3 regions of the Streptomyces sp. NPDC060194 genome follow, and region 2 is predicted to be linked to each of the others. Evidence: riboswitches for the same ligand, from Rfam matches in the RefSeq annotation. Region 2 holds a riboswitch; each other region holds the start of a gene.
The links. A riboswitch is a leader RNA that binds a small molecule or an ion and turns the genes downstream of it on or off. The one in region 2 is predicted to bind cyclic di-AMP.
Positions count from the first base shown of each region.

Region 1: linked by a shared signal. The riboswitch ahead of ACFWEG_RS28920 (peptidoglycan DD-metalloendopeptidase family protein) and the one ahead of ACFWEG_RS08775 (transglycosylase family protein) in region 2 are both predicted to bind cyclic di-AMP.
Region 3: linked by a shared signal. The riboswitch ahead of ACFWEG_RS09020 (M23 family metallopeptidase) and the one ahead of ACFWEG_RS08775 (transglycosylase family protein) in region 2 are both predicted to bind cyclic di-AMP.

Region 1 covers NZ_JBHWZH010000285.1:1-2,171, reverse strand. Annotated here, with positions in the region: gene ACFWEG_RS28920 (peptidoglycan DD-metalloendopeptidase family protein) at 29-967, opposite strand; cyclic di-AMP (ydaO/yuaA leader) riboswitch at 970-1,135, opposite strand; partial or broken gene ACFWEG_RS28915 (serine/threonine protein kinase) at 1,401-2,171, opposite strand.
Region 2 covers NZ_JBHWZH010000027.1:14,585-19,504, forward strand. Annotated here, with positions in the region: gene ACFWEG_RS08770 (transglycosylase family protein) at 1-682, shown strand, start outside; cyclic di-AMP (ydaO/yuaA leader) riboswitch at 814-1,002, shown strand; gene ACFWEG_RS08775 (transglycosylase family protein) at 1,008-1,754, shown strand; gene eno (phosphopyruvate hydratase) at 1,986-3,278, shown strand; gene ACFWEG_RS08785 (septum formation initiator family protein) at 3,402-3,881, shown strand; gene ACFWEG_RS08790 (DUF501 domain-containing protein) at 3,936-4,475, shown strand; gene ACFWEG_RS08795 (exopolyphosphatase) at 4,472-4,920, shown strand, end outside.
Region 3 covers NZ_JBHWZH010000028.1:16,044-20,963, reverse strand. Annotated here, with positions in the region: gene ACFWEG_RS09035 (FtsX-like permease family protein) at 1-1,139, shown strand, start outside; tRNA gene ACFWEG_RS09030 (tRNA-Met) at 1,214-1,287, shown strand; gene ACFWEG_RS09025 (PP2C family protein-serine/threonine phosphatase) at 1,429-2,526, shown strand; cyclic di-AMP (ydaO/yuaA leader) riboswitch at 2,777-2,932, shown strand; gene ACFWEG_RS09020 (M23 family metallopeptidase) at 2,944-4,071, shown strand; gene ACFWEG_RS09015 (PrsW family intramembrane metalloprotease) at 4,097-4,920, opposite strand, start outside.

The DNA.
Region 1 (2,171 bases), on a different contig from region 2:
AAGGCGCCCGCCCCTGGGGGTCGTTCGGTCAGACCGAGACGCCGTGCGCGCGCAGGAAGGCGACCGGGTCGATGTCCGAGCCGTAGTCCGGGCCGGTGCGGACCTCGAAGTGGAGGTGCGGGCCGGTGGAGTTGCCGGTGGAGCCGGAGAGGCCGATCGTGTCGCCCGCACCGACACTCTGGCCGGCGGAGACGGAGATCGACGACAGGTGGCCGTACTGCGAGTAGTGGCCGTCGTTGTGCTTGATGACGACCTGGTTGCCGTAGGCGCCGCCCCAGCCGGCGGAGACGACGGTGCCCTGGCCGATGGACTTCACGGTCGAGCCGGAGCCGGCCGAGAAGTCGACGCCGGTGTGCGAACCGCTGGACCAGCTGCCGCCGGAGGCGCGGTAGGGGGTGGAGGTGCCGGCGTCGACCGGCTTGACCCAACCGCTGCTGTTGGAGGAGGAGTCGGCGGTGGCGGGCGCCTCGGCCTGCTTGGCCTCCTGCTGCGGGGCGGCCTCCTGCTTCGGCGCGGCCGGCTTCGGGGCCTGCTGCTTCGGCGCGGCGGGCTTCGGGGCGGCGGCCTTCGGGGCCTGCTGCTTCTGCGCGGCCGGCGCGGCCGAGCCGTCGAGCTCCAGCTTCTGGCCCGGGTAGATCAGCTCGGGGTTGCCGCCGATGACGTCCTGGTTGTCGGCGTAGAGCTGCTTCCAGCCGCCGGCGACGTCGTGCTCCTGGGCGATCTTGTACAGGTAGTCGCCGCCGGCCACGGTGTAGGTGGACTTCTCGGCCTGCTTCGGCTGCGCGTGGACGGGCGCGGAGCGGAAGGTGGCGCCGGCCTTCGCGGCGGGGGCCGCTTCGGTCGAGGCGTGCGCCTGGGCGGCGCCGAAGAGCGGGAGGGCGAGGGCGGCGGAGCCCGCGCCGATGGCGGTGATGCCGCGGACGACGCGACGGGGACGGACGCGCTTGTGCTGTGCCTTGATCGGCATGCTGCATTCCTCTCCGACGCCTGCGGGGTTAGCTGTCGGGTTCGGGCTGGAGATGCCCGGCCGCGGCGACGCGGCTTCACCCCTAGCGGCCCTGGAATACGAAGATCGAATTCCGGGACCGCGTACTGAACGGGTCCCCCGCTCCTGCCGATTCGGTGATTCGAAGTCGGATTCGGTGTCCGGGCGGCGGCAGGATTAGGCGTTCCGTCCGGAGTCCCTGGGACGTTAAGTGACGGATGAGCCGCAGAACAAACGCCGTTTCTTCACAACTGATCCTTACGGCGAATACGGCGGCACGTTTCCGTCACTCACCGTGCGCCCGGCGTCGAAGAGCCCTTGCGGCGAGAGGTCGCATTAGCTGGGTCACACCACGGAACGTCATCGGTATGACCCCGCTCACCCCGGCGGAATTCGGCGGGATCGGTGACCGAAGTCAGGGCCGGAAGCCCCGGAGCACGCTGTCGAACTGCTCGCGGGTCTCCGCCCACCGCTCCTCGGGCGAGGACATGTAGACCACGTACTCCGTGCCGTCCCGGTCGATCCAGGACTGGGAGATCGCGTGCCGCGGACCGCGGGAGGCGTCCTTGTCGCCGGCGGTCCAGGTGAACTCCCAGCGCGCGCCGGTCAGGTCACGGTAGGTGTTGGCCACGAGGCCCAGCCGCTGGTAGCCCGGCCGCTTCGAGACGCCCCGCTCCAGGTCGGTCTGGTGCTCGTAGGGGCTCTCCCAGTCGGTCTCCGGATCGATCGCGATCCGGACGAAACGGACACCGCCGTCGGGGGTGTAGTCGATCTGGCCGTTCTCGGTCCGCCGCTCCCAGCCCTGCGGAAGGAGCAGGCTGAAGCCCTCGGGGTCCTCGACACGGACCCAGCCGTTGGGAACGCCGTCGGCGGGCGACGGGGACTGCCCTCCGGCGGTGCCACCGCCGGTGTCCTCGCCGCCGGAGGGGGACGGGGACGGCCGCTGCTCCCCCGACGCCGAGGCGCTCGCGGACGGGGACGAGCCGCCGCGCCCCGAGCCGCCGCCCTTCCCGTCGTCCAGGACGTAGCGCGAGCTGGCCGCCACTCCCCCGCCGACGAGCGCGGCGGCGACCAGCGCGCCGACCACGGCGGGCCACCGGCGCCGCCCGCCCTGCCGCGCGGGACCGTACCCGGAGCCGGTCGCCGGCCCGTACGCCGCGTCGGCGGCGGTGCCCGAGGGGCCCGG
Region 2 (4,920 bases):
CCTTGAGGCCGAGGGCCCGGGCGCCTGGCCCGGCTGTGCGGACATCTCCGGGCTGGCGAAGGCGGCCGGCGGCTCCGACGAGCGGCCCCAGGTCGACCCGGGCGCGTCCGCGAGCCCCGCGGAGACGGCGGCCGAGCGGAAGGCGGAGAAGCGCGAGAAGCGCGGCGGCCGCGACGACGAGCGCGAGCCGACCGGATCGAAGTCCCCCCGGCCGGCCGCCTCCGCGTCGGACGAGACGTCGAACGACCCCGTGCCGCGCGGCGGCGCCGACGTGACGACCGGCGAGGCGACGCCGTCCGCGTCGGGCTCGGGCAAGCACCGGGGCAGGCCCGCCGAGGAGGCCGGGGAGGCCCTCGCGGGACGGGAGTCGGAGGACGGGGCCGTCGAGGAGCTGGCGGGCCCGGCGCCCGACGACGCCCGCGCCGACGAGGAGCACGCCTCGCGCGGCACGGACGCCACGCGTGACGAGGATCTCGCGGCGGGGCGGTACACCGTCCGCGAGGGCGACAACCTCTGGACGCTCGCCCGCTCGCACGAGGTCGAGGGCGGCTGGTCCGCGCTCTACGAGGCCAACAGGGAATCGGTCGGCGAAGATCCGGATTTGATTCTTCCTGGTCAGAGCCTGGATTTCGGTGTGAAGCAGGAGGCGGGACAGAAGTCCGGGGCCGAGAGCGCCGAATGAGACATGGATAACTCCACCCCCTGTCGTCTTTGAACTTCACCGGGTTGTGTGTTTAACGTCGACTCGCTCGCCGAACCAGGCGGGCCCCGACGACCGTCACGCCGAATCCTGCCGGCGGACGTCGGGCATCGACGCGTAAAGCGCCGTAGGCAGGAGCGGGGGAACCACAGGTAAGCCGCCTGGACCCGCCGCCCTCGGAAGCACGAGGGCGGTACGGAACCGGGCTTGGGGTGAAGAGGCGGGAACGCAGGTTCCCGCCGCCGGGCACTCACTGCGCCCGAACCCGACAGCTCACCTCGTAGGCGTCGGTGAGGAGATCTGTTTCATGCTGCTTTCGAACAAGTCCAAGCACCGCCGCCCCTCCAAGGCCACCCGCATCGCCGCGTTCGCCGGTGTGACCGGTGCGGCGATCGCCGCCCCGCTGCTGGGCGCCACCAACGCCTCCGCCGCCTCGACCTCCGAGTGGGACCAGGTCGCGCAGTGCGAGTCCGGTGGCAACTGGTCGATCAACACGGGCAACGGCTACTACGGCGGCCTGCAGTTCTCGTCCTCCACCTGGGCGGCGTACGGCGGCACCTCCTACGCCCCGTCGGCCGACCAGGCCTCCAAGAGCCAGCAGATCGCCGTCGCGGAGAAGGTCCTCGCCGGTCAGGGCAAGGGCGCCTGGCCGTCCTGCGGCGTCAACCTCGGCGCCGCGGACACCTCCAAGGCCCCGGCCGCCGACGAGCAGCCCGCGCAGGAGCAGCAGGCGCAGCCCGAGCAGCAGCAGGCCCAGCCGCAGCAGCAGGCCCAGCCGCAGCAGCAGGAGCAGCAGGCCCAGCCGCAGCAGGACCGCTCGCAGCAGCCCGAGCGCTCGACGCGCTCCGAGGCCCGCCAGGCCCCGGCCGCGCCGTCCGACCACACCTTCAAGAAGGGCGACGGCGAGTACAAGGTCGTCAAGGGCGACACCCTCTCCAAGATCGCCCGTGAGAACAACGTCTCCGGCGGCTGGAACAAGCTCTTCGAGCTGAACAAGGACATCGTCAAGAACGCCGACGTGATCTACCCGGGCCAGCAGCTGCACCTCAGCTGATCCGGTCCCGCGATCCCGCGCGGCAGCCGTACCCCGTTCCGCCGCGCCCTCCCCGGGCGCGGTGGGGCGGGGTATCTTGTTTCGTAGCGAAACAAAATGCTTCCGAGGGACGGCACGACCCGTCGTCCCGAGGGCCGGGCGTTCGGCAGGCCGACGGCCGCCGTGCGGTTAGGCTCTGAAGACCAAGCAGTGCGGCGGCCCCGCGACGGGGCCGCACATCCGAGAATGGAGATGCTCGTGCCGTCCATCGACGTCGTCGTAGCCCGGGAAATCCTGGACTCCCGAGGCAATCCCACGGTCGAGGTCGAGGTCGGCCTCGACGACGGCAGCACCGGCCGTGCCGCCGTCCCCTCCGGCGCCTCCACCGGCGCGTTCGAGGCCATCGAGCTGCGCGACGGTGACCCGAACCGCTACCTCGGCAAGGGCGTCGAGAAGGCCGTCCTCGCGGTCATCGAGCAGATCGGCCCGGAGCTCGTCGGCTACGACGCCACCGAGCAGCGCCTGATCGACCAGGCCATGTTCGACCTCGACGCCACCGACAACAAGGGCTCGCTCGGCGCCAACGCCATCCTCGGCGTCTCGCTCGCCGTCGCCCACGCCGCGTCCGAGGCCTCGGACCTGCCGCTCTTCCGCTACCTCGGCGGCCCGAACGCGCACCTGCTGCCCGTTCCGATGATGAACATCCTGAACGGCGGCTCGCACGCCGACTCCAACGTGGACATCCAGGAGTTCATGATCGCGCCGATCGGCGCGGAGTCCTTCTCCGAGGCGCTGCGCTGGGGCGCGGAGGTCTACCACACGCTGAAGAAGGTCCTGAAGACCAAGGGCCTGTCCACCGGCCTCGGCGACGAGGGCGGCTTCGCGCCGAACCTGGAGTCCAACCGCGCCGCGCTCGACCTGATCGTCGAGGCGATCAAGGAGGCCGGCTACGTCCCCGGCAAGGACATCGCGCTCGCGCTCGACGTCGCCGCGTCGGAGTTCTACAAGGACGGCGTCTACGCGTTCGAGGGCAAGTCGCGCTCGGCCGCCGAGATGACCGAGTACTACGAGGAGCTCGTCTCCGCGTACCCGCTGGTCTCCATCGAGGACCCGCTGTACGAGGACGACTGGGCCGGCTGGAAGGTCATCACCGACCGCATCGGCTCCAAGGTGCAGATCGTCGGCGACGACCTCTTCGTCACCAACCCCGAGCGCCTGGCCCGCGGCATCGAGGAGGGCTCCGCGAACGCCCTGCTCGTCAAGGTCAACCAGATCGGCTCGCTCACCGAGACCCTGGACGCCGTCGAGCTGGCCCAGCGCAACGGCTTCAAGTGCATGATGTCCCACCGCTCCGGCGAGACCGAGGACGTCACCATCGCCGACCTGGCCGTCGCGGTGAACTGCGGCCAGATCAAGACCGGCGCCCCGGCCCGCTCGGACCGCGTCGCCAAGTACAACCAGCTGCTGCGCATCGAGGAGATCCTCGACGACGCCGCCGTCTACGCCGGCCGCAGCGCCTTCCCGCGCTTCCGCCCGGCGAACTGACGCCCGCGCGCACCACGACCTGAGGGGTCGGCACCGCCCGACCCCGTAGGTTACGGACGTCCCCGCACCCGGTCCCGTACCGTGTGCGGGGACGTCGTCACGTGAAGGGGAGGCGGGCAGACCATGGCGGGGAAGACGCGCGAGCGCGACCGGTTCGCCACCACGTCCACCCGGCTGCGGGTGCTCGGCGAGCAGACCGCCGCCCGCGTCTACCGCTCCCAGACCCGCCGCGCGGCCCGCCGCTCGCGGCTGACCGGCCGGGCCGCGTTCCTCGCGCTCGTCGTCTGCTCCCTGGTGGTCGCCCTCGCCTACCCGATGCGGCAGTACGTCTCGCAGCGGGCGGAGATCGCCGAGCAGCAGCGGCTGCGGGACCGGGCGGGCGACGACGTCGAGCTGCTGCGGGACGAGAAGGCCCGCTGGCAGGACGACGCGTACGCCGAGCGGCAGATCCGCGACCACCTGCACTACGTCTACCCGGGCGAGACCGGCTTCACGGTGATCTCCCCGGAGCGCGGCCGCCCGGCCGACGAGGGCGCGGCCGACCGGCCCTGGTACGACAACTTCTGGGACGGGGTCGACAAGACCGACCGCCCCGCCGACTGAACGGCGGCCGCCGAGCGCGGGCCGCCCCGACACGCCGACCGAAGAACAGAGAGCATGCAGACCCCTCCTCCCCAGACCCCGTCCACGCCGCCCACCGAGGCCGACATCGAGGCCTTCAAGCAGCAGCTGGGGCGCCCCCCGCGCGGTCTGCGCGCCATCGCGCACCGCTGCCCCTGCGGGCAGCCGGACGTCGTCGAGACCGCCCCGAAGCTGCCCGACGGCACGCCGTTCCCGACCACGTACTACCTCACCTGCCCGCGCGCGGCCTCCGCGATCGGCACCCTCGAGGCGAACGGCGTGATGAAGGAGATGACGGAGCGCCTCCAGGCCGACCCCGAGCTGGCCGCGGCCTACCGGGCCGCGCACGAGGACTACCTCGCGCGCCGGGACGCGATCGAGGTCCTGGAGGGCTTCCCGAGCGCGGGCGGCATGCCCGACCGCGTGAAGTGCCTGCACGTGCTCGTCGGCCACTCGCTGGCCGCCGGCCCGGGCGTCAACCCGCTGGGCGACGAGACCATCGCGATGCTCGCCGAGTGGTGGGCCAAGGGCCCCTGCGTCACGCCGTGCGCCGCCCCCGCGGAGGAGACCGCGTGACCCGCGTCGCCGCCGTCGACTGCGGCACCAACTCCATCCGCCTGCTCGTCGCGGACGTCGACCCGGCCGCCGGCACGCTCACCACGCTCGACCGGCGGATGACGATCGTCCGGCTCGGCCAGGGCGTCGACCGCACCGGCAGGCTCGCCCCCGAGGCCCTGGAGCGCACCTTCGCGGCCTGCCGCGAGTACGCCGGCGTCATCGCCGAGCTGGGCGTCGAGCGGACCCGCTTCGTCGCCACCTCGGCCTCGCGCGACGCCGAGAACCGCGACGAGTTCGTCCGCGGCGTCGTCGGCATCCTGGGCGTCGAGCCCGAGGTGATCACCGGCGACCAGGAGGCGGAGTTCTCCTTCACCGGCGCGACGAAGGAGCTGGGGGCCGACGACGAGGCCGGTGGTCCCGAGTACCTGGTCGTCGACATCGGCGGCGGCTCGACGGAGTTCGT
Region 3 (4,920 bases), on a different contig from region 2:
TGCCGACGATGACCGTGCTCGCCGCGCTGCTGACGACCTGTGCCGGGGTGGCGGGCGGCGCCGCCGGAGCGGTCGAGCGGGACGTGCTCGGATCCGGGGGCCTCACCCAGATCGAGCTCTCCGCGTTCGAGGGCACCGCCGACACCCGTCCGCTGACCACCTCCGCGCTGGGGGACGCCGGGGAGATCCCGGGCGTCCGCCGCGTGGTCCCCGACTACGAGGCCGGCCTCTACGCCGAGGGGGAGGGAACGTACGACCTGACCGGCCGCACCCTGACGCCCGCCGACGACTTCCCCGTCGTGGGGGGCCGCCTCCCGGCCGAGCTCGGACGGAACGACGTCGTCCTGCCGGCTGCCGCACAGGGCGCCGACCTCACCCCTCTCCTCGGCCGGACGGTCTCCTTCGGTCACACGAAGGCGACCGGCGCCGACTCCGGCACCGTCGAGGACATCCGGCTCAGGGTCGTCGCGCTGTACGACCCCGCCTGGCAGGCTGACGGGCCGGGGGCCGCCTACCTGTCGGAGGAGACCGCGGCGACCCTGGCCGCGGCTCGTGCGGGCCGCGACGTCGAGACGTTCCGTACCGAGGAGGGAGCGCGGTCCGCCGTGGTCGTGGTGGGGCACCAGCGGCAGGTGGGGCCGGTCACGGAGGCGTTGCAGGAGGCCGGGTTCTCGGCGTCCCCGGTGTCCGACCGGGTGCGGAACCTGCCCGGGCTCTTCGGCGCGGCGGATCTGGCCACGCGGGCCGGCGTCGTCGTCCTGGCCCTGGTCGCCGTGGGGCTCGGGGCCGCCCGCGCCTCGGACAGCGCCCGGGCCCGGCTCGGCCAGTTCGCGGTGCTGCGGATCCTCGGGTCCGGACGCCCCGAGCTGCGGCGGATCCTGCTCGGTGAGGCGGCGCTCTCCGGTGGTGTGGCCGGCGCGGTGGGGGTGCTCGTCGGCACCGGGACCTCCCTGGCTCTGGCCGGTCCGCTCAGCGACCTGCTCGGTCTCCGCATCGGCCTCGCCGACGCCCTGCCCGGTGCAGGCTGGGCCGCCGCGGCGCTGCTCCTTCCCGTACTCGGGCTGGCCGCCGGGACGCTGCTCGGCAGCCGCGAGGTGCTGCGCAGGGACCCCTACCTGACCGCGCGGGCGCATGCCTGACCGGCCGATCCGCCCACGATGCGACGCCCGTGGTCGGAACCGCCTCTGCGATGGCGTAGAGTTGGGTTCACCGACGCGGGGTGGAGCAGCTCGGTAGCTCGCTGGGCTCATAACCCAGAGGTCGCAGGTTCAAATCCTGTCCCCGCTACTGATGGCGAAGGGCCCGGAACTCGAGACGAGTTCCGGGCCCTTCGGCGTGTGCGGGCTCACCCGGGTGGGGCAGCACAGGTGGCCGGGGGCGGCGGGGGCGGTGAGGCTGGGGGAGGTGCGGCAGGCAGGAGACGGAACGGTGGGGAAGTCCGAGGGGCGCAGACGGGCCGTGCGGATGTTCGTCAGGGCGCTGCCGGCGCTGCTGATCGTCATCGGCTACCTCTTCGACGTGCTCACGCCGGAGGTGTTCACCGGCGCCCCCTTCTTCGCGGCCGCCCCCCTCGTCGCCGCCCCGCTGTTCTCGCTGCGCAGCACGGTGCTGGCCGGGATCGCGGCGACCGCCGCGATCTCGCTGCTGCACGTCTTCCAGGGCGACGGCGTCCACTACCAGGCGCTCGCCGAGACGCTCACCGTCGCGACGGTCGCCGCGCTCGCGGTGCCGATCAACCGGGTGGTGCGGGTCAGCGGCGAGAAGCTGGCGTCCGCGCGGGAGGTGTCGGAGGCGGCGCAGCGGGCGGTGCTGCCGGTGCCGGCCGAGCGGATCGGCGGGCTGCGGATCGCGGCCCGGTACGACGCGGCGCGCGCGGACGCGTTCATCGGCGGCGACCTGTACGCCGTCCAGGACACCCCGTTCGGGGTGCGGCTGATCGTCGGGGACGTGCGGGGGAAGGGGATGGGCGCGGTGGAGGCGGTCGCCGTCGTCATCGGCGCCTTCCGGGAGGCCGCGGAGCAGGAGGGCAGCCTGGAGGCGGTGGCCCTGCGGCTGGAGCGGGCGCTGGCCCGCGAGGGCACCCGGCGCGACGGCCTCGACGCGGTGGAGGGCTTCACCACCGCCGTGCTCGCCGAGATCCCGCACGGCGCCGAGGTGGTGCGGACGGTCAACCGCGGCCACCCCGAACCGCTGATGCTCCACGCCGACGGGCACGTCGAGGTGCTGCTGCCGGAGCAGTTCGCGCTGCCGCTCGGCATGGGGGACCTCGCCTCGTGGCCCGACCGGGCGCGCGAGCACGCGTTCCCGGAGGGGGCGACGCTGCTGTTGTACACCGACGGCCTCAGCGAGGCCCGGGACGCGGACGGCGTCTTCTACGACCCGGCCGAGCGGCTGGCGGGCCGGACGTTCACCGAGCCCTGCCGGCTGCTCGACGCCGTCGCCGCGGACGTCCTCGCGCACACCGGCGGGGAGTCGACCGACGACATGGCGCTGCTCGCGCTCCGCCGGCCCGCCCGCGCGGGCTGAGCGCCCGTACGGCGACGGCCGCCGTGGCCGTAGGTGACCACGTGGGCGCGGATTGACGAACCGTCAGCACGCAGGCGACCGGCATCACATCGGGTGGACACGAGCAACTCGCCCCGTTTCGCCCGTCCGTCGCCGCATTGGTCCAGGCCGGAAGCCTTAACGATCAACAAGAACGGCTTGGAATAGAGGCCCGCCGTCTATTAACGTTCGATAACGCAGCGGTCGTCACAGTCGTCGCAAGAGTCGACTCCGTGCGCACGCGCCGAATCCCGCAAGGGAACCGGGGAACCACTTCTTGGGGTGAATCGGGCATCTCACGCCTTCTGTTCAGGCGTCGAGGTGACCGTAGGAGACCTTCCTGCTCCGAACCCGTCAGCTAACCCGGTAGGCGAGAAGGAAGGAAAGGAGAGCGCCTCCGTGGCGTCGAACAGCCCTGCCCCCGAGTCGGTCGCACTGCTCGACGGAGCGTCCGGTCCGGACCCCCTGCCCACCGAACCGTGGGTGTCCGCCGGACCCGCCGCGGCGGCCGGCGAGTGGAACCCCAGCGCCGAGACGATCCGTCCGGTCCGCGGCAAGCACCGGGTGGCCAAGCAGCGCGGCGGTCTCGCCCGCAGCTCCACGGTCCTGGGCGTCGGCGTGATCGCCGCCGTCGGCGGGGCCGGCATGGCCTCCGCGCAGGAGCGGCCCGCGGTCTCCATATCCCTGGCGGACCTGCCGGGCGTCTCGGCGGTCGCCGACTCCCTGCCGGACGCCGAGTCGCTGCCCGGCGTGGGCGCGCTGCTCGCCGACTCCGAGGACTCCACCGACGCCGAGGCCGCCCCGCAGGGCTCCGCCGACGTGACCCAGGCGCTCGACACGACGACCCCGCTCTCCGTCGTCAACTCCGCGCAGCAGGAGGGCGCCGCCGCCGGCGAGACGCTGCGGGCGCGGATCCTGCAGCAGGCCGAGCAGCAGCAGGCCGCCGCGGACGCCCAGGCGCAGGCCGACGCCGAGGCGAAGGCCGCCAAGGCCGCCGCCGACCAGGCCGCCGAGCAGCAGAAGGAAGCCGCCGCGGCCGAGGCCGAGAAGGCCGCCGCGGAGAAGAAGAAGGCCGAGGAGGCCGCGGCCGAGAAGGCCGAGAAGGAGCGGCTCGCCAAGCTGGCGCGCAGCTACACGCTCCCCGTCTCCTCGTACACGATCACCTCCACCTTCGGGCAGGCCGGCTCCATGTGGTCCTCCGGCGCCCACACCGGCCTCGACTTCGCCGCGGCGGCGGGCACCCCGATCAAGGCTGTGCACTCCGGCACGATCACGCAGGCCGGCTGGTCGGGCAGCTACGGCTACCACACCGTGCTGAAGCTCGACGACGGCACCGAGGTGACGTACTCGCACCAGTCGTCGATCGGCGTCAGCGTCGGCCAGAAGGTCTCGACCGGCGAGGTCATCGGCAGAGTCGGCTCCACCGGCAACTCCACCGGCAACCACCTGCACCTGGAGGTGCACACGAGCGGCGGATCGAACATCGACCCGCTGACCTGGCTGCGGGGCAAGGGCCTCACCGTCTGAGGCGCCCGCGCCCGCACTCGCGCGATCAGGCGCGATACGGATCACGGGCCGCGTACCCGTACGGAACCTGCTGGGGACCGTACGGGTACGCGGCTTTCTGCTGTCCGGGGGGCGGGGCGGCCGGGTACCCGTAGCCGTACGCCGGGCCGCTCTGGGCGGGGACGTACGGCAGGGGGGCGGGGCGGGCGGGGGCCGTCGCGCGGGCGGCGTGCGCCAGTGCGGCCCGGGCGGGCTCGCGGCGCCGCCACAGGGCCTCCAGCAGCTCCCGCTCGCGCGCGGTGAACTCGGGGCCGACGGCGAGCGCGCGGCGCCGGGTGCGCCGGCGTAGGATCGCCAGCTGCGTCGCGCACGACACGTACTCCCGGACCGCGGTGCGGCCCTCCGCGCCGTGGGCGCGGAACGCCCAGCCGTAGGCCAGGCCGCGGGCGCGCATCGAGCCGAGCAGGGCGGGCTCCGGCGGGGTGAGCCAGCCGGCCGTCGCGTAGACGGCCAGCTCCTCGCGGACGATGCGCAGCTCGCGCCCGCGCAGGTGGACGGCGAGCCAGGTGAGCAGGCCGAAGGCCGGGACCATCAGCAGGGCGTAAGTGCCGAGGAACCCCCACTGCCCGAACATCGCCGAGCCGTTCCACGCGGCGTGCATGCCCATCGCGAGCAGCAGGCCGGCGGCCGGCAGCAGCACCCGGCGGACCCGGTGCCGCAGCGGCGTGAGCACCGCGAAGCCGAAGCCGAGGCCGGTCAGGACGGTGAACAGCGGGTGCGCGAACGGGGACATCACGATCCGCACGAAGAACGTGGCCGCGGTGACGGACTCGAAGCCGCCGAGTCCGCTGAGCTGGTCCTCCCCGAAGG